DNA from 2 places in the Alteromonas sp. CNT1-28 genome. Region 1 is predicted to be linked to the other one. Evidence: predicted binding sites of a transcription regulator. Region 1 holds the regulator's gene; the other holds the start of a gene.
What was found. Region 1 encodes FliA, which starts transcription of late flagellar genes. Its sites were predicted from a motif close to CTAAAGNTNNNNNNNNNNNNGCCGATA; they were not measured.

Region 1 (16,767 bases):
CACGTTACCTGCCTAATCAGCATTAATCACTTAAGTTTGGACCCAACCACTTTTCAGCTTCTTCCAAGGTCCAGCCTTTACGTGTGGCGTAATCCTCTACTTGGTCGGCTTGAATTTTGGCGACAGCAAAGTATTTGGCATCAGGGTGAGCAAAATACCAACCCGATACTGACGCCCCCGGCCACATGGCGTAACTTTCCGTAAGCTTCATACCTGTATGCTGCTCTGCTGACAATAAATCCCAAATAAGCTGCTTTTCAGTATGCTCGGGACACGCGGCGTAGCCTGGTGCCGGTCGAATGCCTTGGTATTTTTCGCGAATAAGTTCTTCGTTACTTAGTGATTCGTCAGCGGCGTAACCCCAGTAATGCTTACGCACTTGCTCGTGCAGATATTCCGCAAATGCTTCGGCAAGCCTGTCTGCCACCGCTTTAACCATAATGCCGTTGTAGTCATCGCCAGTCTGAATATAGCTATCAGCAAGCTCGTCTTCACCTATACCGCCGGTGACGGCAAAAGCGCCCACATAATCATTTATGCCACTCGACTTTTCAGCTACAAAGTCTGCTAAACAATAATTAGCGAATTTGTCTTTTAGGGTTTGCTGACGCAAGTGATGGGCAACACCTTGAATCTGGTTTCTCGACTCATCGGTATAAATTTCAACATCGTCATTAACGCGGTTGGCAGGAAACAAGCCGATAACGCCTTTCGCCTGAAGGCTGTTCTCTTCGATAATTTTATCCAGCATGGCGTTGGCGTCGTTAAACAATGACTGTGCCTGCTCTCCCACCACCTCATCTTCAAGTATACGTGGGTACTTGCCTGCCAAAGACCAGGTTAAGAAAAATGGCGTCCAATCAATGTAGTTGCGCAGCGTAGCCAAATCGGCGGTTACCGGTGTTACACCTAGGTTCGCAGGCTTTACTGGTAAAGTCGTAAAATCTGGCTTAAAAGCGTTTTCTCTGGCTTGAGCTAATGTCACCGGCTTGCTGCGCGGCTTTTTACGGGCGTGCTGTTCACGTACCGTATCGTATTCTTTTGCCAATTCCTGCGCGTAAATCTCGCGGGACGTTTTGTTTAGAAGGCGCTGACAAACGCCTACTGCTCTACTAGCATTTGGAACATAGGCTACAGGCGCATGGTAGTTTTGTTCAATTTTTACCGCAGTGTGCGCTTTAGACGTAGTCGCCCCGCCAATAAGCAGCGGGATATCAAAGCCCTGACGCTCCATTTCTTTGGCAACGTGAACCATTTCATCTAGTGAAGGTGTAATAAGGCCCGACAGGCCTATCATATCAACGTTTTCATCTTTAGCGGTTTGTAAGATTGTCGCCGCTGGCACCATCACGCCAAGATCAATCACTTCAAAGTTATTACACTGAAGTACCACGCCAACAATATTTTTACCGATATCGTGAACATCACCCTTTACCGTGGCTAATAGAATTTTGCCGTTACTTTTCGCATCGTCTGACTTTTCTTCTTCAATGTATGGCTGTAAATGGGCTACCGCTTTTTTCATAACGCGAGCCGACTTTACCACCTGAGGAAGGAACATCTTACCTTCACCGAATAAATCCCCTACCACGTTCATGCCATCCATTAATGGCCCTTCAATAACGTGTAGTGGGCGCTCAGCTTGCTGGCGCGCTTCTTCGGTGTCATCAATGATGTAGTCGGTTATCCCTTTAACTAGGGCGTGCTCTAAGCGCTTATTAACCTCTTGTTCGCGCCAGGATAAATCTTCTTTTGCGGCAGCCTTTCCATCGCCTTGATAGTTCGGTGCAATATCGAGTAAGCGTTCAGTGGCATCACTTCTGCGGTTTAAAATCACGTCTTCAACCGCATCTCGAAGTTCAGCCGGTATTTCGTCATATACCTCTAGCTGACCTGCATTCACAATAGCCATATCCATACCCGCTCGAATAGCGTGATATAGGAATACCGAGTGCATAGCTTCGCGAACCGGATTGTTCCCTCTGAACGAGAATGAAATATTAGAAAGGCCACCAGAAATATGTGAGTACGGACAGGTTTTACGTATCTCGCGGGTCGCTTCAATAAAATCAACCGCGTAGTTATCGTGCTCTTCAATACCTGTCGCTACAGCAAAAATATTGGGGTCAAAGATAATATCTTCAGGAGGAAAGCCGACTTCTTCTGTCAGCAACTTGTAGCTACGCTGACAAATTTCTACTTTTCGAGCTTGTGTATCGGCCTGGCCGGTCTCGTCAAACGCCATCACTACGGTTGCTGCACCATAACGCTTTATTAGCTTGGCTTGGTTTAAGAAGAGCGCTTCCCCTTCTTTTAAGCTAATAGAGTTAACAATCGCTTTGCCCTGTACACACTTAAGTCCTGCTTCGATAACATCCCATTTAGACGAATCGATCATAATAGGTACGCGGCTAATATCAGGCTCAGAGGCGATTAGGTTCAAAAAGGTGATCATGGCCTGCTTAGAATCAAGCATGGCCTCATCCATATTGATATCGATGATCTGCGCGCCGTTCTCTACTTGCTGCCTTGCGACATCAAGTGCAGTTTCATAATCACCTTCAAGAATAAGTCGTTTAAAACGAGCGGAGCCTGTTACGTTGGTACGCTCACCGATATTAATAAATGTAGAAAATTCTGCGCTCATAATGCCCTCCTAGTGTACAAACGGCTCTAGGCCTGACAAACGCATTTTGGGTTCAAACTGTGGCACTTTTCTTGGCGCAATTCCATTGACAGCGTTAGCAATATCGCGAATGTGTTCCGGCGTACTGCCGCAGCAGCCGCCTACGATATTCACTAGCCCTGACTGCGCCCATTCTTTGATGTGCTCGGCCATTTCAGGGCCTTCCATGTCGTATTCACCAAACTCGTTGGGTAAACCAGCATTAGGGTGCGCTGAAATTAAGCACTCACTAACAGTAGCAACTTCATCTACGTATTGGCGCAGTAAGTCTGGCCCAAGAGCACAGTTTAAGCCGAATGAGAATGGACTGATGTGTCGCATGGAATAATAAAACGCTTCCGCGGTTTGACCAGACAGCGTGCGCCCTGAGGCATCGGTAATCGTGCCAGACACCATAACGGGCAGCGATATACCCAGCTTTTCAAAAACCGACTCTACCGCATAGGCTGCCGCTTTCGCATTAAGTGTATCGAAGATGGTTTCGAGCATGATTAAATCTGCACCGCCTTCAATGAGCGCTTCGGTAGACTCGCTATACGCTTCCACGAGTTCGTCAAAAGTAACATTGCGTTTGCCTGGGTCGTTAACGTCAGGCGAAATTGAAGCAGTGCGATTTGTTGGGCCAAGTACACCTGCCACGAAACGGGGTTTGTCGGGTGTCTTTGCTGTGAACTCATCCGCAGCTTTACGCGCCAATTTAGCTGCAGCTAAATTAATATCACGGGATTGAGCCTGCATATCGTAATCGGCCATAGCGATAGTCGTAGCATTAAACGTATTCGTTTCAATAATGTCCGCGCCAGCTTCAAAGTAATCACAGTGAATTTGATAGATGATATCGGGCTGAGTAAGAACCAACAAATCGTTGTTACCCTTAACATCGCAGTGCCAGTTGGCAAACTGTGTTCCGCGATAATCTTCTTCTTCTAACTTATGGCGCTGGATCATGGTGCCCATGGCGCCGTCTAATATAAGGATGCGCTTTTTAGCGGCTTCTGTAAGCGTTGTCTGCGCGCTAGAATTTGGTCTTTGGCTCACGTGCTACCTCTTTGGCTGTGACTTTTCAGCAAGCTGACTTAAATCGTAAGGCGTGGTCTGATAGACATAATAATTCAGCCAGTTTGTAAACAATAGGCTGCCGTGTGAGCGCCACTGTACAATAGGAGACTTGGCTGGATCATCCCCTTCAAAATAGTTTTTTGGAATTACTGGCGTTTGTCCCGCGGCAATATCTCGAAAATACTCGTCTTTAAGTGTATCTGGATCGTATTCCGGGTGACCCGTTACAAATACCATGCGCTTATCTTCTGACGCCACAATATAAGCGCCTACATCGTCAGACTCTGCAACAACACTAAGTCCATCGACGCTGTTATACAACGAGGTGTTAATATGCCCATAACGGGAATGTGGTGCGTAAAATGAAGGATCAAAGCCTCTTAATAGCTCATTGTTCGGGTCATTCACTTTATGTTTAAAGACACCTGAAAACTTTTCGTCTCTAAGCTCTCGTGTAATGCCGTAAAAGTGATACATGGCGGCGTGAGCAGCCCAACATAAGTAAAGGGTTGAGTTCACGTGACGCTGCGCCCACTCCAATATGGTGGTCATGGTTTCCCAGTACTTTACTTCCTCATAATCGATAAGCGCGAGAGGCGCACCGGTGACAATAAGGCCATCGTATTTCTTATTCGCTACCGCTGAAAAGTCGTGATAGAAAGCATCCATGTGCGATTGGGGGGTATTCTTCGGCGCTTGATTATCAATTCGAATTAAATCCACGTTTATTTGCAGTGGCGTGTTCGATAATAGACGAAGTAACTGTACCTCTGTTTCTATCTTGTTCGGCATTAAATTAAGAATACCGACTTCAAGAGGACGAATATCCTGATTGGCAGCCCTGTCCATGTCCATGGTAAAAATGTTTTCACCTAGTAGTACATTCTGCGCGGGTAACTGCTCAGGAATACGAATTGGCATAGAGGGCTCCAGTGATAAATTACAATATCTGTATTGTGTCTATAACTGGCGATATGTCAACATCTTTACGTCTAGACGTCTAAACGTTTTTTTCTCTGGTGCTCAAAAATACTAATTATTTTGTTTATGCACCATTACCAACATCTCAGCTTCGGCACGAGGAATGTCGCAGGCTTCAATAATTTCATCAATGCTAGCGCCTTGCTTGACTAAGTCCGCCGCACGCTGATATAGGCGTAGGGAAGGATCTTGAAGCTTGAGTTCTCGAAGCTGGTTTTCAATATCAGTTTGCTTTTCGTCTAACTCTTGAAGGTGTCGAGTGATCACCAAGGTGCGTGCTTGCGCCTCAGTTTGTTGATTATTTGCATTTTTAGCAAGGGCTTCAGTGCGGGCAATAGCCTCTGCGTTAGCATGTTCGCTTTCGCTTAATGCAGAACGCAACTGCTTAATGTGTGAATACAGCACACCCATCGCGGCAATGAGTATAACTACAAGAATACACAGTATGAGTTCTAATAAGGTAGGTGCAGCAAGCTGCCAATCCATGGACATAACCCTTGGGGAAATGTAGGCAGTATTATAAACAATACCGCCTATTCATTTATTTAGATGTTGCTAAGCTCATCCCACTCTTCGTCGCTTAACAATTTATTAAGATCTACAAGAATAAGCAGTTCGCCGTCGCGGTTACTTACACCTTGGATAAACTTAGCACTCTCTTCAGTACCTACGTTAGGGGCACTGTCAATCTCTGAAGATTTCAAGTAAACCACCTCAGCGACACTATCCACCAGAATACCAACCACCTGCTCGTCAGACTCAATAATAACGATACGGGTATTGTCAGTAATTTCTGTTGGCGGTAATCCGAAACGAGCACGTGTATCGATAACCGTTACTACGTTACCACGCAGATTGATAATACCAAGTACATAGTCAGGTGCACCGGGTACAGGGGCTATTTCGGTATAACGCAAGACCTCTTGAACTTGCATCACGTTGATACCGTAAGTTTCTTCACCTAAGCGATACGTTACCCATTGAAGGACTTCGTCGTTGCTGTCGGTGGCGTTATTATTTATTCTTTCGTCGCTCATGAACCTGGCTCCCAATACTATGGCGTCTGGTCGTTACTGCCTAAGCCTTTGTTAAGCATAGATATTAATTCTTCAACGTCAATTAACGCGCACATTTTTTCTTTAACCATCCCTGCTAACCAGGGACGCTTACCTGTGGACTCGCGCCATTTAACATCATCGGTAGTCAAATTGACCGTATTGACTAGCTTTTCACTAGCCAGACCCCACGCACTTTCCCCTAACATTATAAGATATCGGTAGTTAAGCGATTGTGCGAGGTTTTCGTCATATTTTTCTGGCATTACCCATTTTGCAGAGTCAACAACACTTAGTTTAGACTCTCTGTGCAACATTACACCCATAAACCAATCAGGTTTTCCAAATAAAGGGCCAATCTTCTCAATTTGGTGGATCCCACCTAGCGACGTCAAAGGCACCGCAAGTGTTAACCCTGCAACCTCAAAGAATAGCGCCTGAAAGCGAAAACCGAGAGTATCCTTTAGTGGAACTTTTGTTTTTTCAGCGCGGTTTAACGCAGTTTCTTGTTCATTTTCTACTAAAGTTTCTGCGTGAGACTGTTGCTGTTCATCTTCAATTGTCTCTGCTTTTTGCGTTTCAATTAACGATGTAACCTTTTCCGCTATCGCTTCTTGTTCATTCGATTGCGGCTCACTTTCATTGGCGGTAGAAGCAAGCGCCGTTTCAGCCATCTGCTGAGAAGCCTGCTCGAGCAATTTTGCCGTGCGCGCAGTCACATCTTCCGGTGCTTCTGGCTCTTTGAGGAGGCTATCAAGATATGCCTCCATCACTTCTTCACGGGCAAAAGGCGATTGCTTGCTCATGTTCTCGTTATTTCTCCAATACCGCTAATAGTTTCTCGTACGCAGACACACCACGTGTTTTGGGGTACGCTGCGGAAATGGGAAGCTGTACTAAACTTGCATCCCTGAAGTGCGTGTCGACGGGAATAACCCCTTCCCACACGCGCTCACCATAGTCATTCATTAAGCGCTTTCGCGATGCAAGCGCCGCGTTAGTGCGCTTATCAAACATAGTTGGAATAATCACAGTATCAAAGGATTTGTCCAACGAACGTCCCATAATTTCCATGGTACGAATCATTCTGTCTAGCCCTTTAAGCGCCAGATATTCCGTTTGGGTAGGCACGATAACCTTGTCACACGCTGCAAGAGCGTTAACCATCAGCACCCCAAGCACTGGAGGGCAATCGATGATAGCAACATCGAATTCCCCTGCGATTTTTGCCAACGCTTTTTTTAGGACTAAGCCCATACCTTGTTCGCTACCCATCGTTCTATCTAAGGTCGCGAGCGCCATTGTTGCAGGAAGCACATATAAGTTGTCTAACTTTGTCGGGCACAGACAATCCATAACATTATCGGCCGTAATGTCATTAGACTTAATAAAAATATCGTAAACTGAATGACTTGACGCTTCTGCATCGATACCGAAGTAATAACTCAGCGATGCATGTGGATCAGTATCAATCATGAGCACTCGCTTGCCTTGCTGTGCAAGCAAGCCGCCAAGGCTCACCGTAGTGGTAGTCTTTCCTACACCACCTTTCTGATTCGCTACTGTCCACACTTTCATATTTGCTGTTCCATTACTGTTCAAACTGCTATCGCATTTCGGTTTGAACGCAACTGCTCATATCATCAATGTTTATATTTTTACTGGATATATTGGCAACGGCTACAGCTTGAGGCATACCATACACAACACAGGAATCTTGGTCTTGAGCCCAAATCGTTGCGCCTTTTTCCTTGAGCATTCGGCATCCTTCTCTGCCGTCAGCCCCCATACCCGTTAATATAATTCCTAATACGTCCGCACCATAAGCTTTAGCCAGAGAACTGAAAGTGAGATCAACACTGGGCTTATAATTCACCTTATCACTCGCACTTGCATCAGCAATGGCAATGCGTTTATTCGCACCTATGGTTTCTAGCAACATTTGCTTCCCACCGGGAGCAAGATACGCATGACCTGGTTTTAGAATGTCGCCGTGCTCGGCTTCTTTTACTCTAATTTTACAGTTTGTGTCTAAACGCTGTGCAAATGCCGTAGTAAATGTTCCAGGCATGTGTTGTACAAGCAAAATGGGGTATGGAAACTCTGCAGGTAAAGGAGACAGCACTTTTTGAAGCGCCACAGGCCCGCCTGTAGAAGCCCCAATTGCCAAACACTTGTAGTGCTTTCCCGTCGCTCTTACAGACGAAACGGTTGGTTGTTTGGCTGCGTCTTTATGCCCTGATAGCAACCCTGATGTTTTAAAGAACGCCTGCTTTGGCGCATTATCAGGAAGCTTTCTTGCCTCTGTAGAGCGAAACGACGGACGCTTAAGACCAATACCACGACGCGCTATTAAGCGTACTTTTGTACACAACAAGCGCGATGCATCTTTTCTGTCCTGCGCGATATCTTCAAATTTCTTCGGTAAGAAATCGAGCGCGCCCGCTTCTAACGCATCTAATGTCGCTTGCGCACCATGATGCGTAAGCGAAGAAAACATAAGAATAGGTGTAGGCCGTTTGTCCATTATGGCCTTTACAGCTGAAATGCCGTCCATGACAGGCATTTCAACATCCATCGTTATCACATCCGGCTTAAGCGCTTCTGCTTTTTCAAGTGCATCGCGCCCATTTCTCGCTTCCCCAACAACTTCAAGTTCCCTATCGCCATCGAGTATTTCTTTTACTCGACGACGATAAAAAGTCGAGTCGTCCACGACAAGGACTTTAAAGACCATGGATTATTATTCCTGTTAATTCATCGCCTTACTTGATGGGTTTACGCGCATACCGTTTAAGCAGGCTCGGAATATCTAAAATTAGTGCAATTCCACCGTCTGATGTAATCGTGGCTCCCGCCATACCAGGCGTGCCTTGCAATAATGCATCAAGAGGTTTAATAACCACTTCTTCTTGGCCTATTAGCGCGTCTACTACGAATCCTACTTGTTGTGTACCAATTTGCACTACAACAACGTGTCCCTTTTCTCTATCGATGTTTTTGGGACCTCGAATCAACCATTCACCAAGGAAGAACAACGGAATTGCTTTTGAGCGAACTATCATTGTTAGTTGGCCATCGACCGTGTTGGTCTTTTTGATGTCCATATTTATTATTTCGTTCACCGCACCTAATGGTAACGCAAAGGTTTGTTTTCCTACAACAATCATTAGCGTAGGAAGAATGGCTAGCGTTAGCGGAACTTTGATATCCAGTCGCGTGCCTTTTCCTAGCTGTGAATCAATGTTCACGGTGCCGTTAAGTTGGTTAATTTTGGTCTTAACCACGTCCATGCCCACACCGCGACCAGAAATATCACTAATTTCTGTTTTGGTTGAGAACCCTGGCGCGAATATCAAGTTAAACGCTTCAACATCCGACATACGTGCAGCTGCGTCTGCGTCTAGTACACCGCGACTAATAGCAATTTCTTTAAGCTTTTCAGGATCCATGCCTTTACCATCATCTTCGATGGTTAGAAGAATATGATCGCCTTCTTGAGATGCCGATAGCTGAACCGTACCCATACGCGGTTTACCCGCTGCAGCACGATCATCAGGCATTTCAATACCATGGTCGACGGAGTTTCTCACCAAATGCACAAGTGGATCGGCCAGTGCTTCAACCAGGTTTTTATCTAAATCAGTTTCCTCACCCACAAGCTCAAGGGTGATTTCTTTTTTCAAGCTTCTAGCGAGGTCTCGAACAACGCGAGGGAAACGACCAAACACCTTCTTGATAGGTTGCATGCGGGTTTTCATTACCGCACCTTGCAAGTCGCCCGTTACCACATCTAAGTTGGCAATGGCTTTGGACATGCTTTCGTCGTTACTGTTGATACCCAAGCTTATTAGCCTGTTTCTCACTAGTACGAGTTCACCCACCATGTTCATAATTTGGTCAAGGCGCTTGGTATCTACACGTACTGTAGTCTCAGCAGGAGGCGCAGTTGGTGCCGCCTTCTTCTCATCTTTTTTAGGCGCTGCTTTTGGTGCAGCAGGTGCGCTTGCTTTAGCTGGCGCTGCGGCGCTAGGAGCAGGCGTCGCTTTTGGCGCAGCTTGTTTCGCTTTTTGAACCGCTTCTGTTGCTGCCTTATCTACAGGAGGCTCTGGCGCCTTTGAAACGGCTCCCTGCTTGGTAGGCCCTTGCCCTGAGCCATGTAGTTGGTCAAGCAGTGCTTCAAATTCGTCATCGGTGATTTCTTCATCACCAGCTGCACTCGGCGTAACTGGTGCTGGAGCTGGTGTATTTGCCTTTGGCGTAGCTTCTTCACCACCAAACTTGCCTTTGCCATGTAAATCATCGAGCAGCGCTTCAAATTCTTCGTCGGTGATATCGTCGTTATCACTAGCGGCAGCAGGTGCAGCAGCCTTTGCAGGTTCGCTTTTAGCCGCTGAGGACTGTCCTGGTGCCCCAGAGCCATGAAGCTCATCAAGCAGCGCTTCAAACTCATCTTCAGTGATTTCGTCAATACCGCCGCTATCACCAGAACTTGGTGCCTGTGCAGTAGGCTCTTCAACAACTAATTCTGGCTCTTCAATCGCGGGCTCAGGTTCTGACGCCGGCGCGCTTTGTTCACCAAAAATATTCTCATCTGGAGATTCCGGGCGACTTAGTTTGTGTAACAAGTCTACTAGGTGTGCATCTGCTGGCTCTAATGGATCCCGAGCTTTCACTCGTTCAAACATTTCAACCACCACATCTGTGGCTTGCAGAATAATATCCATCAATTCAGGGGTTAGTGTTCGTTGACCGTTACGCATTACGTCAAAGACGTTTTCCGCACCGTGACAAATTTCTACTAACTCGGTAAGAGACAGGAACCCTGCTCCCCCTTTAACTGTGTGATAACCACGGAAAATTGCATTCAGCAAATCCGCATCTTCAGGATTGTTCTCAAGATCAACGAGCTGTTCTTGTAATTGTTCAAGTATCTCTCCAGCCTCAACTAGAAAGTCCTGTAATATATCCTCGTCAACATCAAACGACATGCGCCCGCTCCCCTAAAAACCTAAGCTAGACAGAAGATCATCTACATCATCTTGGCCTGACACGACGTCGTCGCGCTTATCGGCATCAATGATAGGGCCTTCTGCCTCTACACCATCAACCTTATCGGCCTTAACGCTGGATGGTTTAGTTTGTTCTGCACCGTCGCGTTCACCAAACATGGTAAGCATGTTAACTAAGCTGTCTTCCACTTCTTTAACCAAGTCGATAACGCGGCGAATAACCTGACCAGTTAAGTCTTGATAACCTTGAGCCATCAATACTTCTGTAAGTAACTGTGTAAGTTTAGCTGACTGTGCCGAACCTTCTTCCAACAATTCGTCTAAGTCTGCGCATAAAGCCTTGAATTCACCCAACTCTATTTGGCGATTCATCAGCTTTTTCCACTCAGGCATAACCTTTTCGATGCGCGCCGACAGCATTTCAGCTATAGGCATGCTCGCTTCAACGGCATCCATAGTAGTATTAGCAGCTTTTTCAGTTTCTTCAATTACGTAGGTTAGGCGGGATTGTGCATCGGGAATATCATCGGTCGCGAGATTTTTAATGCGGTCGTCTATTTGGAAATTATTCAGCGCGTCATGGAGCTGACGCGTCAGTTTCCCTACTTCGGCAAATAACTCAACGTTTTCTTTCATTGAGGCCGCTTCTAATAGGGCATTGGCTGAAGCGTTGTCACCCTCTTCAAGGTAGGTGACAAGCTGTTTTGCTTCTTCCAACGAAATTGGAACGTTTACATTCGTTGACATCCAGTAAACCTCATTTCTCTGGTGAGCGTCTGGATCAACCTAAACGTTCGAATATTTTATCTAATTTTTCTTTAAGTGTTGCTGCAGTGAACGGCTTAACAACGTAGCCATTAACACCTGCTTGCGCGGCGGCAACAATTTGCTCTTTCTTCGCTTCAGCAGTAACCATAAGTACTGGTAGGTGCTTGAGCTTGTCATCGGCTCTAATCGCGCGAAGCAAGTCAATACCCTGCATACCAGGCATGTTCCAATCGGTAACTACGAAATCGAAATCACCTTGCTGCAACATAGGCAATGCAGTACTTCCGTCATCCGCTTCCTGGATGTTGGAAAAACCCAAATCTTTAAGTAGGTTTTTGATGATACGTCTCATGGTAGAAAAATCATCGACCACGAGAATTTTCATGCTTTTGTCCAAAATAGCCTCCAGTGAGGGGTTAATTGTTATTAATTTCTATTCTTCGTCAGCTTGCCACGACTTCATTCGTGATTTGAGTTTTAACATGGCCTGACTGTGAATTTGACTGACTCTCGATTCACTTACATCAAGAACCTCACCAATTTCTCTTAGGTTCAGCTCTTCATCATAATACAGCGAAAGTACAATCGCTTCTCTTTCAGGTAATGTCGTAATTGCATGGGCAAGCGCTTTTTGGAAAGCGCCTTGCATTAAATCTTCCAGTGGTGCGTCGCTACCTCGATTTTGCTCTGTCGAAATAACATCTTCTGACACACCTAAATCTTCAATACCTACCAGCTTTCCGGCATTTACTTCATTAAGCATTTGGTGATAGTCCTGCAAGCTTACATTAAGCCTATCAGCAATATCAGAATCTCTAGCATCGCGGCCTGTTTCGCTTTCTACTTGCGAAATTGCTTCAGTGATCGCTCGGCCATTTCGGTGGACTGAACGCGGTGTCCAATCCCCTTTGCGAATTTCATCTAGCATAGCACCGCGAATGCGAATACCGGCAAACGTTTCAAAGCTGGCTCCTTTTGAACCATCAAAGTTTCGTGCGGCTTCTAATAATCCAATCATGCCTGATTGAATTAAATCGTCTACGAGAACACTAGCCGGCAATCGCGCTATCAAGTGATGCGCTATACGCTTAACCAATGGCGCATGTCTTTCGACTAACTGCGCTTTATCGGTTTGTTGTTGATAAGCGGCTGCCTTGCTGTTCAACGCTGACTTCCTACGGCTTTTTCTGCAACTAACTGTTCAATAAAGAACTCTAAATGGCCACCTGGCTGCGCTGGAATAGGCCATGTTAAGGCTTTACTCGCCAACTGTGTTATTGCAACGGCTGCCGGTGAACCTGGGTAAGCATCGACAATGGCTGTTTGTTTACGCACTGCTTTACGAATGTTCTCGTCAAACGGTACTGTCGCCACTAATTCTAGTGCAACATCTAAAAAACGCCCTGTCACTTTGCTTAATTTACTAAATAGCTCTTGGCCTTCTCGCACGTCGCGCACCATATTAGCCACAACTTTGAAGCGGAAAACACCGTGCTCTCTATTCAGAATTTTTATCAATGCATACGCATCTGTCAATGAAGTAGGCTCGTCACACACAACGACCATGATGTCTTGTGAGGCTTTTGAAAAGCTCAACACCATGTCTGAAATACCTGCCGCTGTATCAACGATAAGCACGTCAATTTGCGAGCGCAGCTCACTAAAGGCACGAATTAGGCCAGCGTGTTGCGTTGGCGACAATTCTGCCATCGACTGCGTGCCTGATGTGGCAGGGGCAATCTTTATTCCGTGCGGACCGGTCACTAATACTTCATCAAGTGTACATTCGCCGGAAAGCACGTGGGATAAGTTTTTCTCAACACGCAAACCTAACATAACGTCTACGTTAGCAAGACCGAGGTCCGCATCGAGAACCATTACACGTTTACCTTGCTTCGCCATGGCGATAGCGGTGTTCAATGTAATGTTTGTTTTACCTACGCCACCTTTGCCACCGGTGACGGCGATTACTTTGATTAACCGTGATTGCTTCATTTTTCTTAAGCTACTCGCTTGGTCGTCAATCATACTGCTTATGCTGTTTTAATTGCGTTGTTACCACTAGTATGATTCAAACCGTACTTTTTATAAAGCTTTGCAGCAGCGGAAACCAAAGATTTCGCTTCTGCAATCTTAATGTCTTCAGGTACTTTTTGACCATCGGTGACATAACTAACCGGTAATTGGTATTCAACCGCTGCACTAAGCACCTCTCCTAAAGAGTAGCACTCATCTAACTTTGTGAAAATACAGCCACTTAGTTCAATATCATCATACGCTTGAATGATTCTCTGCAAAGCAGGATATTGCGTATTTGCTTGCGCTACCAAATATTTTTTAACATTTGGCATTTGTCCGTTATCAAACTGCTTAATTTGTTTAATTAATCGACTATCTCTTTGACTAAATCCAGCCGTATCAATCAATACTAGTCGCTTATGACGAAGTTGGAATAATAAATCCGCAAGTTCTTCACTAGTCTGCGCTTTTCTCACCGTGCAGCCAATAATCTTTCCGTATGTCGCTAGCTGCTCATAGGCGGCAATTCTATACGTATCGATGGTAATCATCGCAACCGACTCTGCACCGTATTTCTGCGCATAGCGGGCAGCAAGTTTCGCAACGGTAGTTGTTTTACCGGTACCTGTTGGTCCTACTAATGCAACAGCACCTTGTGCGCTAAGTATATCGTTTCCTGTCACATTTATGCGATTAGCCAATAGGTTAAGAAGATATACCCATGCATCTCGTTCGTTGTAATGTGACGGCGTATAGCTAATAAGCTGCTTCGCTAACGCGTTGCTTAACCCCATATCGGTTAAACGGGTGATTAGATATTGATGAACAGGTTTTTGACGTTTGTTCTTAGCTTCCATCAAGTCGGCCACTTGATATTGCAATACATCGCGAAGAGACGCTAGCTCTTCCTTGATTTGCGCAAGCTCCGCTGACTGCGTCACAGAGGTATCATCCATACTTGACGCTTGATGCTCTGGGAAAGCGTTCTGACGAACTGGTTCATGAGAAGACTGCTGAGCTTCTACGTCGTCAATAAAGGCTTCTGAGAAGTCTAAGTGCGAAGCAATTTCATTGGCGTGCTTAGCATTCGCTGTCATTGGTTGGTTAGGTTGCGCGGGACTCGCCACGCCATTATTTCCACCGTGCTGCTTTTCTAGCAGTGCTTTAAGGCTATCAGGACCGTCGTCACCAATGATTTCGCTCAAGCTAGGCACTGCCTTTTGACCGGGTGTTTTTGCAGCGGCTTGTGGAGACGCTTTCGTCGTAAACAACTTCGCTTCGGGTTCTTTGTCGTAGGCTGCGACAAGCTCAATACCGTCAGCGACTTTGCGATTTGACATGATCACAGCGTCACTGCCCAATTCAGCTTTAACTTGGCTTAACGCCTCACGCATATCTTTGCCGAAGAAACGTCTAATTTTCATTGCAACCTCTCCAATCACCCAGTGTCAGATTATTGACCGACCGAACTGACTATTTTTATTTGTTTGTCGTCAGGCACTTCTTGGTAAGACAGAACATGAAGCCCAACAACCGAATATTTTAAGAAGCGAGACAGAACGGGTCGTAGCATGCCTGAGGTAAGGAGTACTGCAGGCTCTCCTTCTAACTCTTGCTGCTGACTTGCTTGCTGCAATGATTTTTGCAGCTTGTCTGCCAGACCTGGTTCTATGCCAGCGCCATCTTCGCCACCTGCTTGAAGTGACTGGTGCAACATCTGTTCCAACTCTGGCGCCAAGGTTATGACAGGTATCTCTTTTGCACCTTGCGTAATTTCTTGGACAATTAAACGTTTAAGGGCAATACGCACTGCAGACACTAAAACATCGGGGTCTTGGCTGCGCGTGCCGTACTCACTGAGTGTTTGAACGATTGTACGCATATCGCGAATAGGCACGCCTTCAAACAATAAGGTTTGCAGTACTTTCACGACGGTGCTTAGCGGAAGAATGTCTGGTACTAATCCTTCAACCAGTTTCGGATGCTGCTTGGCAAGCATATCAAGAAGTTGTTGCGCTTCCTCGTGCCCTAATAATTGATATGCATTGTTAGAGAGTAATTGGCTTAAATGGGTCGCTACAACGGTCGCAGCGTCTACTACTGTGTACCCAAGGGTTTGTGCATGCTCCCGTTTATTGGGCTTAATCCATACTGCGTCCAAGCCGAACGCGGGGTCTTTAGTGGCACGCCCTTCTAATTTACCGAACACTTGCCCTGGATTAATAGCAAGTTCTTCATCGTGACTGATGATGGAATCGCCTATCGTTACGCCTAGCATAGCGATGGTGTAAGTGTTGGGCTCTAAATCCAAGTTATCGCGAATGTGGACAGGCGGAATAAGGAAACCCAGTTCTTGCGATAGTTTCTTACGTACGCCTTTAATGCGCGTCAACAACTCGCCACCTTGGGATTTATCGACAAGAGGAATTAAGCGATAGCCCACTTCCAATCCGATGGTATCTACCTGCTGAACATCATCCCAGCCAAGCTCTTTCACTTCAGGCGCAACCGATTCATCTTTTACCACATTGTCTGGCACTTTGGGCTCTGCGGCCTTTCTCTTTTCTTGAACCGACTGCCAGTAAGCAAAGCCTGCAATCAAGAATGAGAACCCTAAGAATGCGATATGAGGCATCCCAGGAATGATACCCATCACAAATAGAACCCCCGAGGCTATATAAAGGGCTTGATTATTACCAAGCTGACCGCGGATTTCTTTGCCCATTTCCTGGGTCTCGTTTTCACGAGTAACGATAATGGCTGTAGCGACCGAAAGTAACAATGAAGGAATTTGCGCCACCAAACCATCACCGATGGTCAATATGGTGTAGATTTCTATAGCGTTACCGAATGAAAGCCCGTGCTGAATCATGCCAATAAAAAGACCACCGACAATATTAATCAGCATGATGAAAAGGCCTGCGACCGCATCACCCTTTACAAATTTTGACGCACCGTCCATCGACCCGTAAAAATCCGCTTCTGCGGTAATCTCTTCACGGCGTTTACGTGCTTGGTCTTGATCTATATACCCTGCATTTAAATCAGCATCTATGGCCATTTGCTTACCGGGCATAGCATCTAACGTAAAGCGAGCGCTTACTTCTGAAATACGTCCTGCGCCTGCGGTTACAACTTTGAAGTTGATAATAAGAAGAATGGCGAAAACAACAATACCTACGGCGTA
Region 2 (16,767 bases), on a different contig from region 1:
ACCCACTCAGCGAGAGTTAAAATGTTCGTAATCGCGGCGTGTTACCGCAGGTATAGTGGTTCTACATCGAGGTAACACAACAAAGTGTACGGACATTTTAAACTCGCCCTTCGGGAATGTCTGGCAAGCTTCCTAGCTTCATTCTGGGAATTTGAAAGGAAACAGCCATTCCTGCATTCCCACGCTTCGCTAGGAAACTTGCCAGCGCCTTCTGAGTGGGCAATTATCTTTGCGGATTGGTATAAAGTGGATTACCCATCGGATTCAATGGTGGGTAGACATCCACACCTCTAGCTAGATGGCCTAAAACTATAGTCTTTATTAGTTTGCGTCCTTAACACAGAGTGTTGCGAGAACCCGTTTGGGCCGGTGCTTCGTTAAGTGCTGGTTTTCTAGATTATTTATGCAAAACAATTAGATGGGTGGTTATGCGTAACTCATATTGGGTGGTTGTACATAACACCGAAGCGCTTAACGGCAGACTTTCCTTAGTCTGCCGCCAGAATTTTAATTCTGTGTTGAGAATCGTGATAGGTGTTTAATAGCCTGACTTAATAAATCGACATTTAGCGCTTCTTTACTGCGCTTGCCGGTCGCCATGTCGCTTATTTCATAGCTGCCGTTACTAAGTACGTCAGTACGCTTATTGTCATGGAACACAACAATGCGTTCACCAGAGGTGCTAACTAGCCATGGTCTTGAAGGAGAAAGTAAGCTTTGGCCAGTAGAATAAAACGTAGCAGGGGCGTTGCATCCCAATGCTCCTAAAATGGTAGGCGCTAAATCTTCCGTGCTGGCTAAGCTAGCATTCAGTTTAAGGGTACTGTACAGCGTGCCTTTGCCACTTTCGCTACCAAAGCCAGTTGCAACAATCACATCGTGTTTGCGCGCCAACGTGTTTTTCACATAGCTTTCGATATCAGCACTCTTCAAAAACGCAATATGCAAACCATCATGATTGTTGCTCAGTGGTTGCAAATATCCCGCTAATTGAGGCAACGGCAACGCTTCATCGCTGTGAATAGAGACCGGCATGCCAGACCCCAATGGAAGCGCTAATAACACCGGACGCTTTTGAGATAAAGCGTCTTGGTATATTTCGGGAACACCAAATAGCGTAGTAGTCATTAAGCCTTCTATGCTGCTGGCCGTCGAATAGTAATTGGCTACTTTGTTTAAGGTGTTGCGCTTAATGTTACTTAAGTCCACCACCTGTTCGTTATCAGTCTGGACAACCACGGTTAAGTTTCTATTAGTTTCAATAGAACAATAAACCGGCTCGGCTGGGTAAGTGATATTGTGAATATCAGGGTTGAACTGAAGTTGTTTTCTTTCTTCATAAGCCGCTAAGTCAAGCAAGCCATAACGCGACATAGTCGTTTTAGCAGTCGCAGGATAAGAAAGCGGAAACATGTTGTCCTGCTTAATGATAGGTTGATACAACTTGGCATCAGCCCACACGTGTATAGCGTGACTGGTAACAAAACAGCTGACAAAAAATGTAGTAACAGGGATGCCCACTTTATGGCGAGTGAAGCGTTCAACACGTTTCCAGATTGCATTGGCTAAGACCAGCTGGAAGCCAAGCCAAACGATAAACAGAAGAAATAAAAATGCCCACTGTTGCCAGCTTTCTATCGCCATTGTTGACTGAGCTTCACTGCGCAGTAAATCCGCGGCGTGAAAGCTAATATGGAAGCCTGTGCGATTAAATAGCAACGCATCGAAAGCCAAGAGCGCTAGCCCCACAGCTGCAATAATAGACGCGCTGACCTTTATGACTCTGGGGTTGTTAACCAAATAGCAAAGAGGGAGGATAAAAATAACAAAGCCAAAAAAAGTCATAAAACCAATATGACCGAACCAGTTGGCTAGAAGATACAAGGTGCCGACACCTGTGCCAGGCATAGGTGATGAGAAAACAAAAATCGAGGCAATAACTATGGCGATGATAATGTTCGCCAAGGCAAACCAATGCCCCCAATTTACCAGTTTAGTAACACGCTGGCGACGAGGTGATTCGGCAAGTATCATGCAATCCCTTAGCTATTTTTAACGCTTTTCTTGAGTACGTCGGCAAATTGCGTTGCCATGGCTTCGCGATTTTCAGGGGCTACCTGAGTATTTAAAATGTGCGTAATGACATTTCCTAATACCATAAGTGAAAGATCGCGGTTTGCACCGCCTTCTTCAAGGGTTAGAATAACGTTATTCATTAGCGTTTCGAATTCGTCGTTGCTATAGCGGCTCTGTTGGGGCATTGCTACGCCTCTTTTTTATGATTTCTTTGATAAAAAGAATGGTTTTACACGTAAAATGATTATAATCGTTGTTTGAGTGAGTACAATCATTCATTCTAAAATCCCGCAATTCTTTGGATATTTCTGACACTTTTTAAGCAACAGGACACCCGATACTCTATGAGTGCACTGATTCATCACTTTGTTGTACATCGTTTGATTGTAAACAAAGAAGAGAAAATTGAAGCAATTCCACGTGACAACTGCTTAGCTGTTACTCCGGAAATCGAGCTTCTTGCCCATCAAATAAACCACAGTTTCAATGCTAAACCTGGAAAAGGGGTTGGCCACTTCGTGACGGAAGTTACCCGTGAAGCAAAAGTGGAAAACGAAGAAGGCGAAGCGACTACGCAAAAAAGCACCGAGAACGTAGCAGAGTTCGCGGAAGGCCTTAAGCAATACATGGATATTCAAAAAGCGGCGGGTGATAACGTTGAAGATGCATTCCATGCGTTTTCGGTATCAGCGACCAATCGCTTAGTTCGCACTTTGGCAGAAACGGGTACGGTTGAGACCGGTTTTCTTATTTTCTGCCAGTATGAGTATTTAGCCACACAGTATTTGATGATTGCATTGTTAAATACCCGCTCGCACGTTGAAGTGACAAACTCTTTAGACCTTTCTGCGCGTGAACACTTAGATTTAGCAAAAATGCAGCTCGCTGTGCGGTTCGATTTAACTCAGTGGGATATTCAGCCAGAACAGCAGCGTTACGTTAGTTTTATTAAAGGTAGAATGGGACGTAAGGTATCAGACTTCTTTATGCAGTTTGTAGGCTGCGAAGAGCTGGTTGATGTTAAACAGCAAAATAAACAACTGATTTCTACGGTGGATGCCTACCTTGCCAGTGAGTCACTAGACCCGCAAGAGCAGCACCAGCATAGAGAAGAAGTTAAATCGTACTTTAAAGAAAAGATTGATGCGGGCGAGAGTTTATCGGTAGATGAACTGGCTAACCGACTTCCACAAAATGAAGAAACTAGCAGTAACTTTTCTGCGTTTACACAGTCTATGGAAGTACCGCTTGAAAAAGAAATTCAGCCAGACCCTGCAGCGCTGAAACAACTTGCTAAATTTACCGGTCAGGGCGGTGGTATATCGCTTAGCTTCGAACGCAAACTAATGGGCGATCGGGTATTTTACGACCCAGCTACGGATACGCTAACAATCCGTGGAATTCCACCTAATTTAAAAGATCAGCTTAATCGCCAATCTTCAATGGACTAGTCGCTGCGAAGCAAAGATAAAAAACGTATACTAGTTAGTAGAATATAAACTCGATTCAAGGGTGTTATGCAATTATTTGTAAATGATTTGACAGTGATGGACTTCTCTTACCTTTGCCCAAAACGCGGCATGGTAGGGGAAAGCTGGATTGTCGATGTGATTTTGGACGGTGAGCTCAACGAAGAGAGCATGGTTCAAGACTTTGGTCACGTGAAAAAGAACTTAAAGCGACTAATCGACGAATATGTTGATCACAAGTTGCTTGTACCTGCTGAATACAGAGGTTCAGAGGTTATTCACGACGACGATTCTGAACAGGTAGAAGCGCGCTTTACCTGCATTGATGGGCGTAGCATCATGCTACATTGCCCCGCTGAAGCTTATGCATTTGTTTATTCTGATGAGATAAACATGGAATCTGTTGGCGTTTACTTAAAAGAAGTATTGGCGACTCATCTTCCAGAAAACGTTGAAAACATTACGCTGCATTTACGTGAAGAAGTCATTAATTCTCCGTATTATCACTATACCCACGGGCTTAAAAAGCACGACGGTAATTGTCAGCGCATAGCGCACGGTCACCGTTCGCGAATCGATATTATGCTTGACGGCAAAGTGTGTGTTGAAAGTCAGCAGTACTGGGCTGACCGTTGGGCCGACATCTATATAGCCACCCGTGAAGACGAAATAGCGTACAGCGACAGAAAGCTTAAAGGTCAAGTTTCAAATGAAGCGGATTACTACTGTTTTGCTTACGAGTCGTCACAGGGCTATTTTGAACTATTAATTCCTAAGTCAGATTGTGAAGTCATCGAAACCGACTCAACAGTTGAGTGTTTGGCGCAGTATCTGCTTGAAGAGCAGAAGAAACGCACGCCTGACGGCGTTTGCCAAGTTATCGCTTATGAGGGCGTAGGTAAAGGCGCCACAGTAAAGGGTTAACATTTGACCACAGCTCGTTATAGGGAAAGGAAACAACTATGGCATTCACGCTTTCAAGAAACGCATTGCATAGCGCACTATCTCGTGTAATGAGTTGTGTAGTGGCAATTAGCACAGTTGCCTCTATGCCATTTGCTTACGCAGATGTAGAGTTAAACGGCCAAAACGAAGCGTTATCTAGTCAAGAGCAAGTAAACGTTGTGTTGAACGGTAAGTTTACGCAAGGCGCCTTACTGCGCGGGCAAGCTCCCGCTGGGTCCAAAGTAACGCTTAATGGCGAAAGTGTTCAAACCAACAAAGACGGAAAATTTGTTGTTGGCTTTGAACGGGAAGCGCCACTGCAGCAAACGTTGGTTGTAAAATTAGACAACGGCCAAAAGTGGCAGCGAGACATTACCCTTGAAAAACGCGAATACAACATTCAGCGTATTGACGGGCTAGAGCAAAAAATGGTTTCTCCGCCAGCAGAAGTGACGGCGCGTATTAAGCAAGACAATATCAACGTAGCTAACGCGCGAAGCGGTAATACTGATTTAGATGCATTATTCACCCGGTTTGAGTGGCCTGCGAAAGGCGTTATTTCCGGTGTTTACGGTAGTCAGCGCATTCTAAATGGTGTGCCGAAATGGCCGCATTATGGTTTGGACATCGCCAATGAAACGGGCACGCCTGTGTATGCCCCAGTTGATGGTGTGGTAACAATGGCTGATGATCTCTATTATTCGGGTAACACCTTGATTCTCGACCACGGCATGCGCGTGTTTTCAACGTTTCTTCATATGGACACTATAACGGTAGAAGTGGGTGAAACCGTTAAGCAAGGCGAGCAGATTGGAACGATAGGTTCAACAGGGCGCTCTACAGGCCCGCATCTGGATTGGCGTATTAATTTGGGCAACACTCGTTTAGACCCACAGACTATCATTTCGGGGTCTCCCGAAGAGTAATGATTAATTTGATTTAGTTTTAACAGGCATAAAGAAAAAGGCGCTTTCAGGTAAACTCTTAAAGCGCCTTTTTAGTTTTTACGCTACAGGGCGGAGTTATTTCCCCAGCCACTGATTAAGCTTTTCTTCATCAGTGATTTCAAAGTAAGCCATTTCTTTTCTTGCCTGAGTTACCTCAAGAGGCAGGGTTAGAAGCCGCCCGTCTCGAATAAGCGTTAACTCCACCTGCGACGTTTGGGCATTATCTAATAGGCGCTGCAGCTTCTGGGCATTGACGATATGACCGTCTAGCCCAATGATGACATCGTTTAAAAGAACACCTGCCTTCATTGCGGCAAGACCCTCAAATACCTGCATTACCGTAAGTCCGAAGGTAGCTGGCTTTAACGTGGCGCCAAGCTGATTTTTAATAGCAGGCAGCGAGGAGGCACCGCCTTTATCTTCACCTGACACGCGAGCACGAACCGCATAGTTAACGCCCATTTCAGATACTAACGAAGCCAATTCTACATCGTCTGTGCCATACACCACGCGATTTAAGTATTCTGAAACATCAATGCCAAAATGCATTGTACATAGATTTTGGATCACGTCATCAGGCGTACCTTTTTCATCCACACCATAGTGTTTCCACAATAACTGCATCAAGGTATCTAAATTCACTTGTTCGTTTGACTGTTTACGAAGGAGTAAATCTAACCCAAGGGCGATAATGCCACCCTTTGTGTAATAACTGACAATATTGTTAGTAGCGCTTGCGTCTTGCTTATAAAACTTTGTCCATGCGTCGAAGCTACTTTCTGCTGCACTTTGTTTAAAGCGACCTGCGTTTTGCAAAAGTCGACTGACATTTTGCGCAACAATATCGAGGTATTTCTGTGGTTCAATAACGCCGGCTCTAGCAAGGGTGACGTCATCATAGAAACTGGTAAAGCCTTCATAAATCCACAGCTGATTCGTGTATGTTTCTTGAGATAAGTCTGGTTTCACCATTACGCTAGGTTTAATGCGCTTAACATGCCATGTGTGGAAAAACTCATGGCTGCACAGACTTAAGAATGTGATGTAGCTGTCGGTTTTTTTCACACTTTCACCAACTTGAGGAAGGTCGAAGCGAGGGTAAAGAAGGGCAGTAGAATACTTATGCTCTAAACCGCCGAACCCATTGTCGGCAAGAAGCGTCATAAACAGGTAGTTATTAATAGGTTGTGGAGCACCAAACAAATCTAGGTGGTGCTTGCAAATTGGCGTTAAGTCATTTGCTATGCGCTCATAATCAATATTGTTGTTACCTGAGAAAAGTAACGTAAACGTAATGCCGTCAACCTCAAAGCTGTGAGTGTCTGCAATGCCCACATAAATGGGATGATCAATGAGCTCATCGTAATTTTTTTCAACGAAGTGCCACCGAGACGGGCTTGTGCGTTCACAACGAGAAGGCATTGACGTATAAGCCTTCCAATTCGAGGTTGCAGAATCGCTGTCGTTAAGCTCAATGTCCACCTCACACGGCACATTCTCGAAGCCGGAAACGTTTAAAAACGCACTGGTTCCATTTATAAACGCATATTGGTCGTTCACAAAAGCAGAGCGAATAGATAAGTCGTTGGCATAAACCGAGTAAACGACCGTACATGGTTTTCCATCTGTGTCTACACGCCAAGTTTGTTTATCGAGCTTAGTTACCGAAAGGCTATAAACGCTTCTATCGCCAACATTTTCAGTACTATGACCTTCAGAAGTGTTTGCAGTTAGCTCGATAATGCTTTTTGCAAAATCGCGCACCATGTAGCTTCCCGGGATCCAGCTTGGAAGGCTAAGCTCAATTGATGAGCCAGAATGCTCAGGTATTTGCAGCGCGACAGTAAATTGATGGGCACGCCAATTGGAAATAGTTAACGTATAGCGAAGAGCAGAGGTCATAAACGTCCGAAAAGATAAGCAAAACTATCCCTCAACTATATCAACCTATTGAGTTAATCCCAATAGATTGCCTGCTACTAAGGGGCAATATTTACGTTTATTGAACATGGTTTTCAATCGTAGTATTGATAAGTTTTTGTTTGATGCGTACATTGAGTTAAATGACATTAAATCCAGCAATAACAAATACAAATGGCTGAAAAAATACAAAGCAATTTACTAAGCGAAGATAATTTGGAATCGTTGCGTACGCTGGTACCCGGCGATACAGTAGATTTACAAATTGCTATGCCTGCAGCGCCAAAGCGTGTGAAGACTGATTACATAGGCATGCTTATTGATGAATGTTTGCTTTTTCATATTCCAACATCGGCGAAGTGGATTACCGTTAGGGATGCACTGACTGTTGGCAACGATATCGTGGTGCGTTCTGTGCTTGAGGGTGACACTGGCCAGGTTATTGCGTTTAAAGTGAAAGTACTCAAATTGCTTTCCAAGCCATCAGGCTTACTTATTACAACCTTTCCGAAACGTATTGAAAGTATAGGGCTTCGCGCTGTAAAGCGTGCTCAACTTGGCGTTTCAGTAACGTTAGAAGCTGACGTTTATCCCAGTGACGAAAACGTAACGGGGATCATCATAGATTTAAGTGAAAAAGGGTGCAAAGTAGCGTTACAGGTCAAGCCAAATTGGCCGGTAATGCTCGATGAAGCTGAGGTTAAGCTAAACTATTCGTTGGACGGTAAAGAAGTAGCGCTTACTGCAAAAGTTAAAAATCATAAGCTTGAGAGTGATGTGGTTTATTATGGGCTCGCCTTTACCTGTGAAGAAAAATTGATAAAAACGCTGTTGTCCCGACACACATTGTTAACGTAGGAAAACAATAGTTGGGTGCTCTTTAGATAATAATCAAAAAAACAGGCTAAGGGGATCTACATGAGAAGTATTGAGCGACTTTTAATGCAGTACGGTGAAAGCCACCAAAACAAGACCAACGTTATCATCCATGCTATTGCCGTACCCAGCATCTATTTCGTAACGATAGGTTTGCTGTGGAGTTTGCCGGTACCTGAAATGATAGCGCAATTCGATATAACGTGGGCGCATATCATAGCGGTTCCCGTATTGTATTATTATTTTATGTTGTCTGGTCCGATTGGGGCTGCAATGACCCTCTTAACTATACTGTGTTTCGGTGCAGTTAATACCCTAGACCACTTCAGTATCTCAGTATGGTTATTTTCTCTTGTACTGTTTGTCGTTATGTGGATTTTGCAGTTTATTGGCCATCATATCGAGGGCAAAAAGCCTTCGTTTTTTGACGATTTGCGCTTTTTGCTGGTTGGCCCAGCCTGGTGGTGGGTGCACTGGCTGAAAAGAATGAATATCAGTTACTGAGCTTAATCAGCGAATTGATATAGCCAAAACATGTCTAATTTCAAGATTTTGCCCTGCGACAAGAAGCATAAGGGGCACGACCAAGGCGCTTGGGTCGTGGCAAGGCTTGCGTATAATCTTCTTATAAGTTTTTAAATTGGTAATATTGTGAGTCGCTTTCAGCGTGTAATAGAAAGTAATGAACGTTTATTTTGGACGTTGCACAGTGCAGGCTGGGCAGGGTTCGCAATAATTTATTACATCGGATCTTTTCTCCATGATGTTCGACCCATTTGGGTTTTCATCATCATGCTTAATGCCTATGCGGGATGGTTGCTAACCATTCCGCTTCGCTACATCTATCGATGGGCAAGAAAGCAATCACCGCTCAACATGATCATCATAGTGATTGTGTCGTGCTACTTAATTGCTTTGCTATGGGCAGTGGTAAAAAACATTAACTACTGGGAAATCTACAAGCACGGATATCGCCCAGACGAATGGTATATGTATTTTACCAACACTATTAACTCGCTAATAATGGTGGGTTGTTGGAGTGGTGTGTACTTTGGCATCAAGAACTTCCAAATGCTTCAAAAAGAGAAGCAGAACGCGTTAAAGGCGAGTACCATGGCGCACCAAGCTCACATAAAGATGTTGCGCTATCAACTCAACCCGCATTTTCTCTTTAATACGCTTAACGCTATCTCAACCCTTATTCTTTTAAAAGAGAACGACACAGCAGAAGCGATGGTGTCGCGTTTGAGTGACTTTCTACGTTATTCATTAGACAACGACCCGATAAAGCGAGTACCGCTAGGTCAGGAAATAAAGGCATTACGACTCTATCTAGAGATAGAGAAGGTACGTTTTGACGATCGTCTAGAAGTGCTATGGGACATCGATGAAGGGTGTGAAAGTGCACTTGTGCCGAGCATGATCTTGCAGCCCATTATTGAAAACTCAATAAAGCACGCCATATCTAAGATGGAAAATGGTGGACGTATAGCGATTACGGCACGTACATTTGGCAATGATTTGTTAATGGATGTTGCCGATAACGGACCTGGTGCAGATATCAAAGACGGAACACTTAGTCGAGAAAACGGCGTAGGCCTAGCCAATATAAAAGAGCGTTTGCAATCCCTCTATCATCGTAATTTTGCATTCTCTATAGAACACAATCAGCCTTCAGGCGTGCGAGTTAGAATACGCATTCCCTATGAAGTTAAGGACGTATAACATGACAAAGCAAGTGATTAAAACCATTGTAGTGGACGACGAACCTTTAGCACGCAAGGGCCTTCGTGCCAGGTTAGAGCGTCATGATGATGTGCAGGTGCTTGCAGAGTGTCAGAACGGCCTAGAGGCTGTAAGTAGCATTTCTCAACATCGTCCAGATTTGGTGTTTTTAGATATTCAAATGCCTGGCTTAAACGGCTTTCAGGTTATTCACAAGTTGCGCGAACTGAAACAGCCCATTCCCATGATCGTTTTCGTAACTGCTTATGACAGCTACGCAATAAAAGCATTTGACGTGCATGCTTTAGATTATCTGTTAAAGCCAGCAGACGACGAGCGCTTAGGTGCGGCGTTAAACAAAGTACGTGAATATTACTCAACTCAGCATCAAGATGAGCAGTCACAAAAATTGGTAAGCCTTGTTGCTGAACTTACTGGCGATGATTGCGAAGAGATTTTACGCAAGTTAGCTAATGGTGAGCCGGTTGAAACCAATCCATACCCAGATGTATTGGCTATTAAAGATGGCTCAGAAGTAACGCGCGTAAACGTTCAAGACATTCAATGGATTGATGCTGCAGGTGATTATATGTGCGTTCACGCACTGGATGGCATGCATATAATGCGCAAAACCATGAAAGAACTTGAGCAGGAACTAAACCCACAGTTCTTTGTTCGAGTGCACCGTTCAGCTATTGCTAATATCCGTTTTGTTAAAAAGTTAGTGAGCCATATTAGTGGCGAGTATCATTTAATACTTCAAAATGATACAGAACTTAAAGTGAGTCGCAGTCATCGTGATAAAGTGAAAGCGGCAATGAAGATGTAAAGAAACTTGAGCCTTAAGTACTAAAAGGCGGTGTTTTATTATAAAACACCGCCTTTTTTGTTTTTACAATCTACAAATGTTTCAGGTTAAACAGCGTCTGAACCATCTTACTTAGTCGCAGCTGTATCTTTCGTTCATTAGGGTACGCATAGCGTCAACCCGAGCTTGATTGAGGGGCTTTGTTTCTTCCCAAGTTTTGGGTAGGGGTACGGTAATAGGGCGCTGATTAACTTCACCAACCATTATGTTGGTGACGTCGCTTCCTACTAAGCTTATGGCGAATTCGCCAAGAGTAGTGGCGAGTAGTCGGTCCTGTGCTACCGGCGAGCCGCCACGTTGGACATGCCCCAAGGTTACTGGCCTAACGTCGTTGATATTGTGATACTGCAAAGCTTCGGTTAATCCTGTTAAGCCATTAGGCCAAACGTTTTCAGCAACTACAACAATAAAACTGACGGGCCCTTTCAAGGCACGCTGCGCTTTGATCTGGTTTACGATCTTTTTGATTTCAGTTTCAGCGGATTCAAAAAACTCAGGAACAACCACATAGTCAGCCGCCGCGGAAAGGGCACCATTTAATGCTAAAAAGCCAGCATTGCGACCCATTACTTCTACAAGGAAAATACGTTCGAAGGCATCAGCTGTATCACGAACTTTATCGATAGAACTCATGGCGGTATCTATTGCGGTAAAGTAGCCTATAGTGGCATCAGTACCCGCTATATCGTTATCAATTGTTCCCGGAATACCAAGAATCTGGCCATCCCATAGTTCGCTCAACTTTGCTGCGCCGCGAAAAGATCCGTCACCACCGATTACAATAAGTGTGTCGATCTCGGCCTGTCTCAAGTTATCAGCCGCTTTGATAAGCCCTTCACGATTTTTAAATTCTTTACACCTTGCGCTGTGTAGTATGGTGCCGCCTTGCTGGATAAGATTGTGCGTTGAATCAAGAGATAGAGGAATAAACTCTTGCTGTAGTAATCCGTTGTAGCCGTGCTTGTAGCCAAGCAAGGTGAAGTTAGCTTTCTGACACGCAATAATTGCGGCACGTATACATGCATTCATACCTGGGGCGTCGCCACCAGAGGTTAAAATTGCGACACGTTTTGACACATTAAAGTCCTTCTTTTTACAGGCAATGCCATTAAAGTAGAGTAAAGGCTGTGCAACGTAAAGTTCTCTATTGCGGATATTTATTGCGTAATATCAAAGTAAAATTCAATTTTTCAGTACACAGCAATAAGCGTTTTTGCTTGTCACGCCGTAACTAACGTAAAAAAGGAAATACTATGCGTTCATTGTTGGTTGTTGTCTTTATTATTTTTCTTACTTCATGCAGTTCTAAGCTGGCTTATAACAACCTGGATTGGTGGGTGTATTGGTACATGGACGATTACATCGAGCTTAAAGATGAGCAAGAGGAGAAGTTTGATGCGCATTTACAAAATTGGTTGAGCTGGCACAAGAAGAGTGAACTTACTCGTTATAAAGCGCAATTAGAGGATATAAAAAAGCAGATTCAGAATGACACCCTTAATTCGAGTATTGTATATAACAACCTTGAGCTAGCTAGATCGCATTGGGAGCGCGTACGAGACGAGGTCAGTCCTGAACTAGCGGCTATAGCTAAAACACTCGATGATGAACAAGTTGTCACCCTATTTGCGGCATTAGAAAAAGACAATAAAGAAGAAGAGGAAGAGCGACAAGAGGCGCTGGAAAAGTCTGAAGCAGAGAGACTTAAAGATAGAATTGAGCGAATACAAGAAACAATAAGTGAGCGTATTGGAGATCTAAGTAAAGAGCAAAAACAAATTGTTAGCACCTACGCACAACAATTTATTTTTACAGGTGACGCTTGGATAACGTATCGCAGAAACATTCAAACTGCGGCAAGAAAGCTATTCGTTTCGCGCAAGCAAAACGAAAGGTTTGAGCAAGAATTGGTGTCGCTAATGCAAAATCCGGATAATTATAAAAGCGATGTGTACAAGCAAAGTAGTGCTCATAATATGACTGTGACAGCAACGCTACTGGCCGAGATATTTTCAACTCTTTCAGGGAAACAGCGTCAAACACTGATTGAAAACGTGGATGAGCTAATCGAAACGGTTGATAATTTTATGGATTAATTAGTAATACTTTGGCTCAGTACACATTCAGCTCGGTCGATACAGTACTGGTCTTCTCGTAATACAAGAAGAAAGATCCGACTTATGGTGGTAGCACTCAGTACTAAATAAGGTATTAGGTTATAATTCTTTCCAATCGATTTTAAGAACCTTACCTTCTTCGTTAGCAACGAAAAGGGGAAGTTCGGTCAATTTAGTGTTTTTTTGTTTTAATGTTTTAAGGTTCTCGTAGGAATACTGCCTCTGTATATGCCACTCTACCTTATTCCTTGATTTGTATTCTAAATCAATATTCCACCTACCCAGATAAGAAACCGCGCTTGGTTGAAGCGAGAAAAAGCAGCCATCGCATTCAGGTTTTTTAAAACGTCTTACCCCAATGTTCGAAAAAGCTGGAGTTATCGATTTTAGATAGTATTTGCCAGTTTTAACTTTGACGAGTTTTGGGAGGTGTTTCTCGTTAGCTTGACTACCCTCGAATTGCTGTGTGCTAGGTACTTTTAATCCGCGAATAACAAATATTTCACCACTGTTTAGCTCTTCAAATGTCATTCTGTGAATACCAGCATCGGCTAGTACAAAAGACTCGTTCTGACTTAGCGCCTGTTCATTGGCGCTAACCTCGTCGATTAAAATTGCCACCAGTAAAAAAACTAACAATCTCATAGCTCACCAGTTTTCTAATTCAAAAGCCAATATATTTAGAGAGTTCATCTCTAAGGTTGGTGTATTTTTCTTTGTAAGGCGCCTTAAGTGACATATCGTCAATCAATTTAAACAGCCGCTTACACTCATTAATGAGTTTCATTTCGGCTTTATCTTCTTTGATTGCAATTTGTAGAAGACATTGCAATAGATTAAGCGCAACCCCTGTATTTACAGGAGCAAAGCCTTGAGCAAGGGCAAACGAAGCCTTAGCACGTTCGTAATCTTGCTGCTGATAGTGTTGAATGCCTTCTCGGTTGAACTGTTGATAACTGGCTAAGTTTTTCTGAGCATTGAGGGCTTGCGCATCCAGCATGTTTAGACTGTTTTGGTCGAGCTCATCCTGTCTTGAAGTTAAAAGTGCATTCAATTGTAGCGCATCATCAAACTCACCCAGTTTATACATAACGTTAATACTGTCAGGAATAAACGCGGTAGGAACTTCCGTGTACTTATCGTCAAGCAGTGTTTGTGACGTTGTTAAGTGGCGTTTGGCATCAATCAGTTTGCCGTCTATAGCGCTAATTCTAGCGTTGACGATTGTACCAAATATATCTACGTCAAAATCTCTGTCCATTTTTTGAAGATGTTCATCAAACTTTCCTCGTTGCAGAGTTAGTAATGCTTCTTGCTGATACTTATTGCGCTGGCGCTTGTCGTCTGCAAACTCTGCGACATCTAAAAGGCTTCGGATAATACCGCACCAGTGTAAACTTGTTTTGTGAACGGTTCGTTTTGATAAATCCCAGATCGCTTGGCTTGAACTCGCTGCCAGCACTAAATCGTCATTTTGCCGACCTATTTCACAGGCTTTGAAATGCCTGGGTAGGGAGTAGGGCGACAATTTTATTGCCTCTTTTATTGCATCTAGTGCTTTGTCGCCAGCTGTGGTGGCTTGGTGTGCTTGCGCAAGAATATCGTGAGCGTCTGCATTGAACCGGTTACGCTTTAGCGTTCTCTTGGCAATTGAAATCGCTTTCTCATATTCCTTTAAAAGCAAGTAAGTTTTTCCAATAGCTATTTGTGCCCACAGCACGGGTTTTCCGTCAATGTAGTCACGTAACACATCTAGCGCTTTATCGGGTTGCTTTATACGCCAGTATAGCTCGACTAATAGCTGTTCACAGTGACCTTTATAGTGGGAAGGGGCGTCAAGTAACGCTTCGATATGGTCGATCGCACTGTTTATTTCACCCTGTTCAACGAGACTAAACGCTTGCTGGAGAAACTGTCTTTTTTGCCACGCACGAACAATACGAGACTTCAGCTGAACTTGAGAAAAGGGCTTAATTAAAAAATCATCGGGTCTACGTTCAATACTACCCAACACTATCGGTCGAGCGCTATCTGCGCTTATCAGAATGAACACCGATGTGGGACTGATAAGCCTTCGAGTGCGCAACTCTTCAATGAGCTCATAGCCATTTTTGTTGTCAGCTCCCAAGTGTAGATCACAAATGACAATATCAAACTTATGTTTTTTACATAGTGATACCGCTTGTTCAGCAGATGACTTCGTAACTACATCAGATGCGCCCATCGAATGCATCAGCCCCTTTAATAAAAGAAGGAAAGGGCGTTGGTCTTCAACAATCAGTACTTGTTTGTTGCTAAATTGCATTTCAAATCCATGAATGAGCGCGCGATTACTTTATAGGAGTATATCTAATTTTAAATAATAAGCTTAAGAAAAACATTATCTTGCCGAAAACATAAGTATACATATGAAGTTGTAAATAAGAATGTCGCAAGAAACTGTCGAAGCTCGTGAGCAAATACCTATTGACCCCAGTATATACTGGGAGCGCAGTGGTGTGCTTGCTAAAGCATCTGCGCAGGGAGCGTTGTTCTCTTTATATCTTGCTATGCAGCAACATAGTGTTGCCGAGCCATTTGAAATTGAAGCGGTAGCGTCAGAATCTGATGATAAAAGCAGCATCGAATCCAAGCTTGCATCGTTAAATTATTATAGAAGGCCATCGCTAGCTGCTAATGAAAGCGAATGGGGCAGAATGCGCGTTTTGTCTGAGTTAGTATCTCAAGACTATGCGGCAGCAAGGTTATATTTAAGTATGAATCCCTCTCCACTTTCACAAACTGATGATGCTAAACGTCTACCCGACGATGTAGTAGATAATTGTAGTTTGGCAACACAAAAGCGGTTAAAAAAGGAATACACTAACACCGTGAAGGAAGATAATACGCTGCTATACGATATCCTTTCATCACAAGATAAAGAATTCCATTCACAACAAGGAAATTCGTCACACTTCACATCTTTTGAGAATATTGCGTAGCAGTTATTTCCATTCGTTGTTGCGTGCTAAGTTTGCGTTGACGTGCGAGCGCTTATTCGTATCCGCCCTAGTTTTTATCATTCCTTTTTGTTATATTGCGCGCCGCATTTTTGCACTGGTCTTACGCTCCAATCAGCAAAGGTTAAAATATGTCTAAATATATTGTATGCGCAATGTATAAATTTGTTGCGCTTGAAAACTTCAAAGAAATCCGCCAACCGCTTCTAGAAACAATGGAAGCTAATGGCATTAAAGGTACGCTTCTTCTTGCCCACGAGGGGATAAACGGTACGGTTTCTGGTACCCGCGAAGGTATCGACGCATTACTTGCTTATTTAAACAGCGACGAGCGTATTAATCCTATTTCTTACAAAGAATCTCTTCACGATGAACAGCCGTTCTATCGCACCAAGGTAAAACTGAAAAAAGAAATTGTGACCATGGGCGTTGAGGGTATTGACCCTCGCAAAACCGTTGGTACTTACGTAAAACCTAAAGACTGGAACGCACTTATTAGCGACCCAGATGTTACGGTTATTGACACGCGAAATGGTTATGAAATTGAAATAGGTACGTTCAAACACGCTATCGACCCTAAAACCGAAACGTTTCGTGAGTTTCCTGAATACGTAGCGAAAGAGCTCGACCCGTCAAAAAATAAAAAAGTGGCTATGTTCTGCACCGGTGGTATTCGCTGTGAAAAATCGACGGCTTACTTGAAAGAGCAGGGGTTTGACGAGGTTTATCACTTAGAAGGTGGTATTCTACAGTACCTTGAAGATGTGCCGAAAGAAGAGTCATTGTGGGAAGGCGATTGCTTTGTATTTGATAATCGCGTTGCAG

Region 2: the regulator FliA is predicted to act here: its motif matches at 15,311-15,337, upstream of MHN02_RS13760 (VC2046/SO_2500 family protein).

What each region holds. Positions count from the first base shown of each region.
Region 1 is NZ_JAKREZ010000002.1:197,813-214,579, reverse strand. It holds gene metH (methionine synthase) at 23-2,647, opposite strand; gene MHN02_RS02650 (homocysteine S-methyltransferase family protein) at 2,657-3,724, opposite strand; gene metA (homoserine O-succinyltransferase) at 3,728-4,666, opposite strand; gene MHN02_RS02640 (DUF2802 domain-containing protein) at 4,778-5,212, opposite strand; gene MHN02_RS02635 (chemotaxis protein CheW) at 5,272-5,763, opposite strand; gene MHN02_RS02630 (chemotaxis protein CheW) at 5,781-6,587, opposite strand; gene MHN02_RS02625 (ParA family protein) at 6,595-7,359, opposite strand; gene MHN02_RS02620 (chemotaxis response regulator protein-glutamate methylesterase) at 7,388-8,518, opposite strand; gene MHN02_RS02615 (chemotaxis protein CheA) at 8,547-10,772, opposite strand; gene MHN02_RS02610 (protein phosphatase CheZ) at 10,785-11,540, opposite strand; gene cheY (chemotaxis response regulator CheY) at 11,575-11,958, opposite strand; gene MHN02_RS02600 (RNA polymerase sigma factor FliA) at 11,995-12,726, opposite strand; gene MHN02_RS02595 (MinD/ParA family protein) at 12,723-13,589, opposite strand; gene flhF (flagellar biosynthesis protein FlhF) at 13,595-15,004, opposite strand; gene flhA (flagellar biosynthesis protein FlhA) at 15,034-16,767, opposite strand, start outside.
Region 2 is NZ_JAKREZ010000021.1:45,212-61,978, forward strand. It holds gene MHN02_RS13690 (DUF3413 domain-containing protein) at 508-2,034, opposite strand; gene MHN02_RS13695 (DUF1414 domain-containing protein) at 2,043-2,261, opposite strand; gene yejK (nucleoid-associated protein YejK) at 2,421-3,527, shown strand; gene MHN02_RS13705 (6-carboxytetrahydropterin synthase) at 3,594-4,469, shown strand; gene MHN02_RS13710 (M23 family metallopeptidase) at 4,508-5,416, shown strand; gene MHN02_RS13715 (PDZ domain-containing protein) at 5,513-7,339, opposite strand; gene MHN02_RS13720 (PilZ domain-containing protein) at 7,532-8,215, shown strand; gene MHN02_RS13725 (Mpo1-like protein) at 8,276-8,737, shown strand; gene MHN02_RS13730 (histidine kinase) at 8,885-9,958, shown strand; gene MHN02_RS13735 (LytTR family DNA-binding domain-containing protein) at 9,960-10,787, shown strand; gene MHN02_RS13740 (ATP-dependent 6-phosphofructokinase) at 10,899-11,903, opposite strand; gene MHN02_RS13745 (DUF6279 family lipoprotein) at 12,080-12,922, shown strand; gene MHN02_RS13750 (hypothetical protein) at 13,043-13,588, opposite strand; gene MHN02_RS13755 (response regulator) at 13,608-15,248, opposite strand; gene MHN02_RS13760 (VC2046/SO_2500 family protein) at 15,370-15,924, shown strand; gene MHN02_RS13765 (rhodanese-related sulfurtransferase) at 16,074-16,767, shown strand, end outside.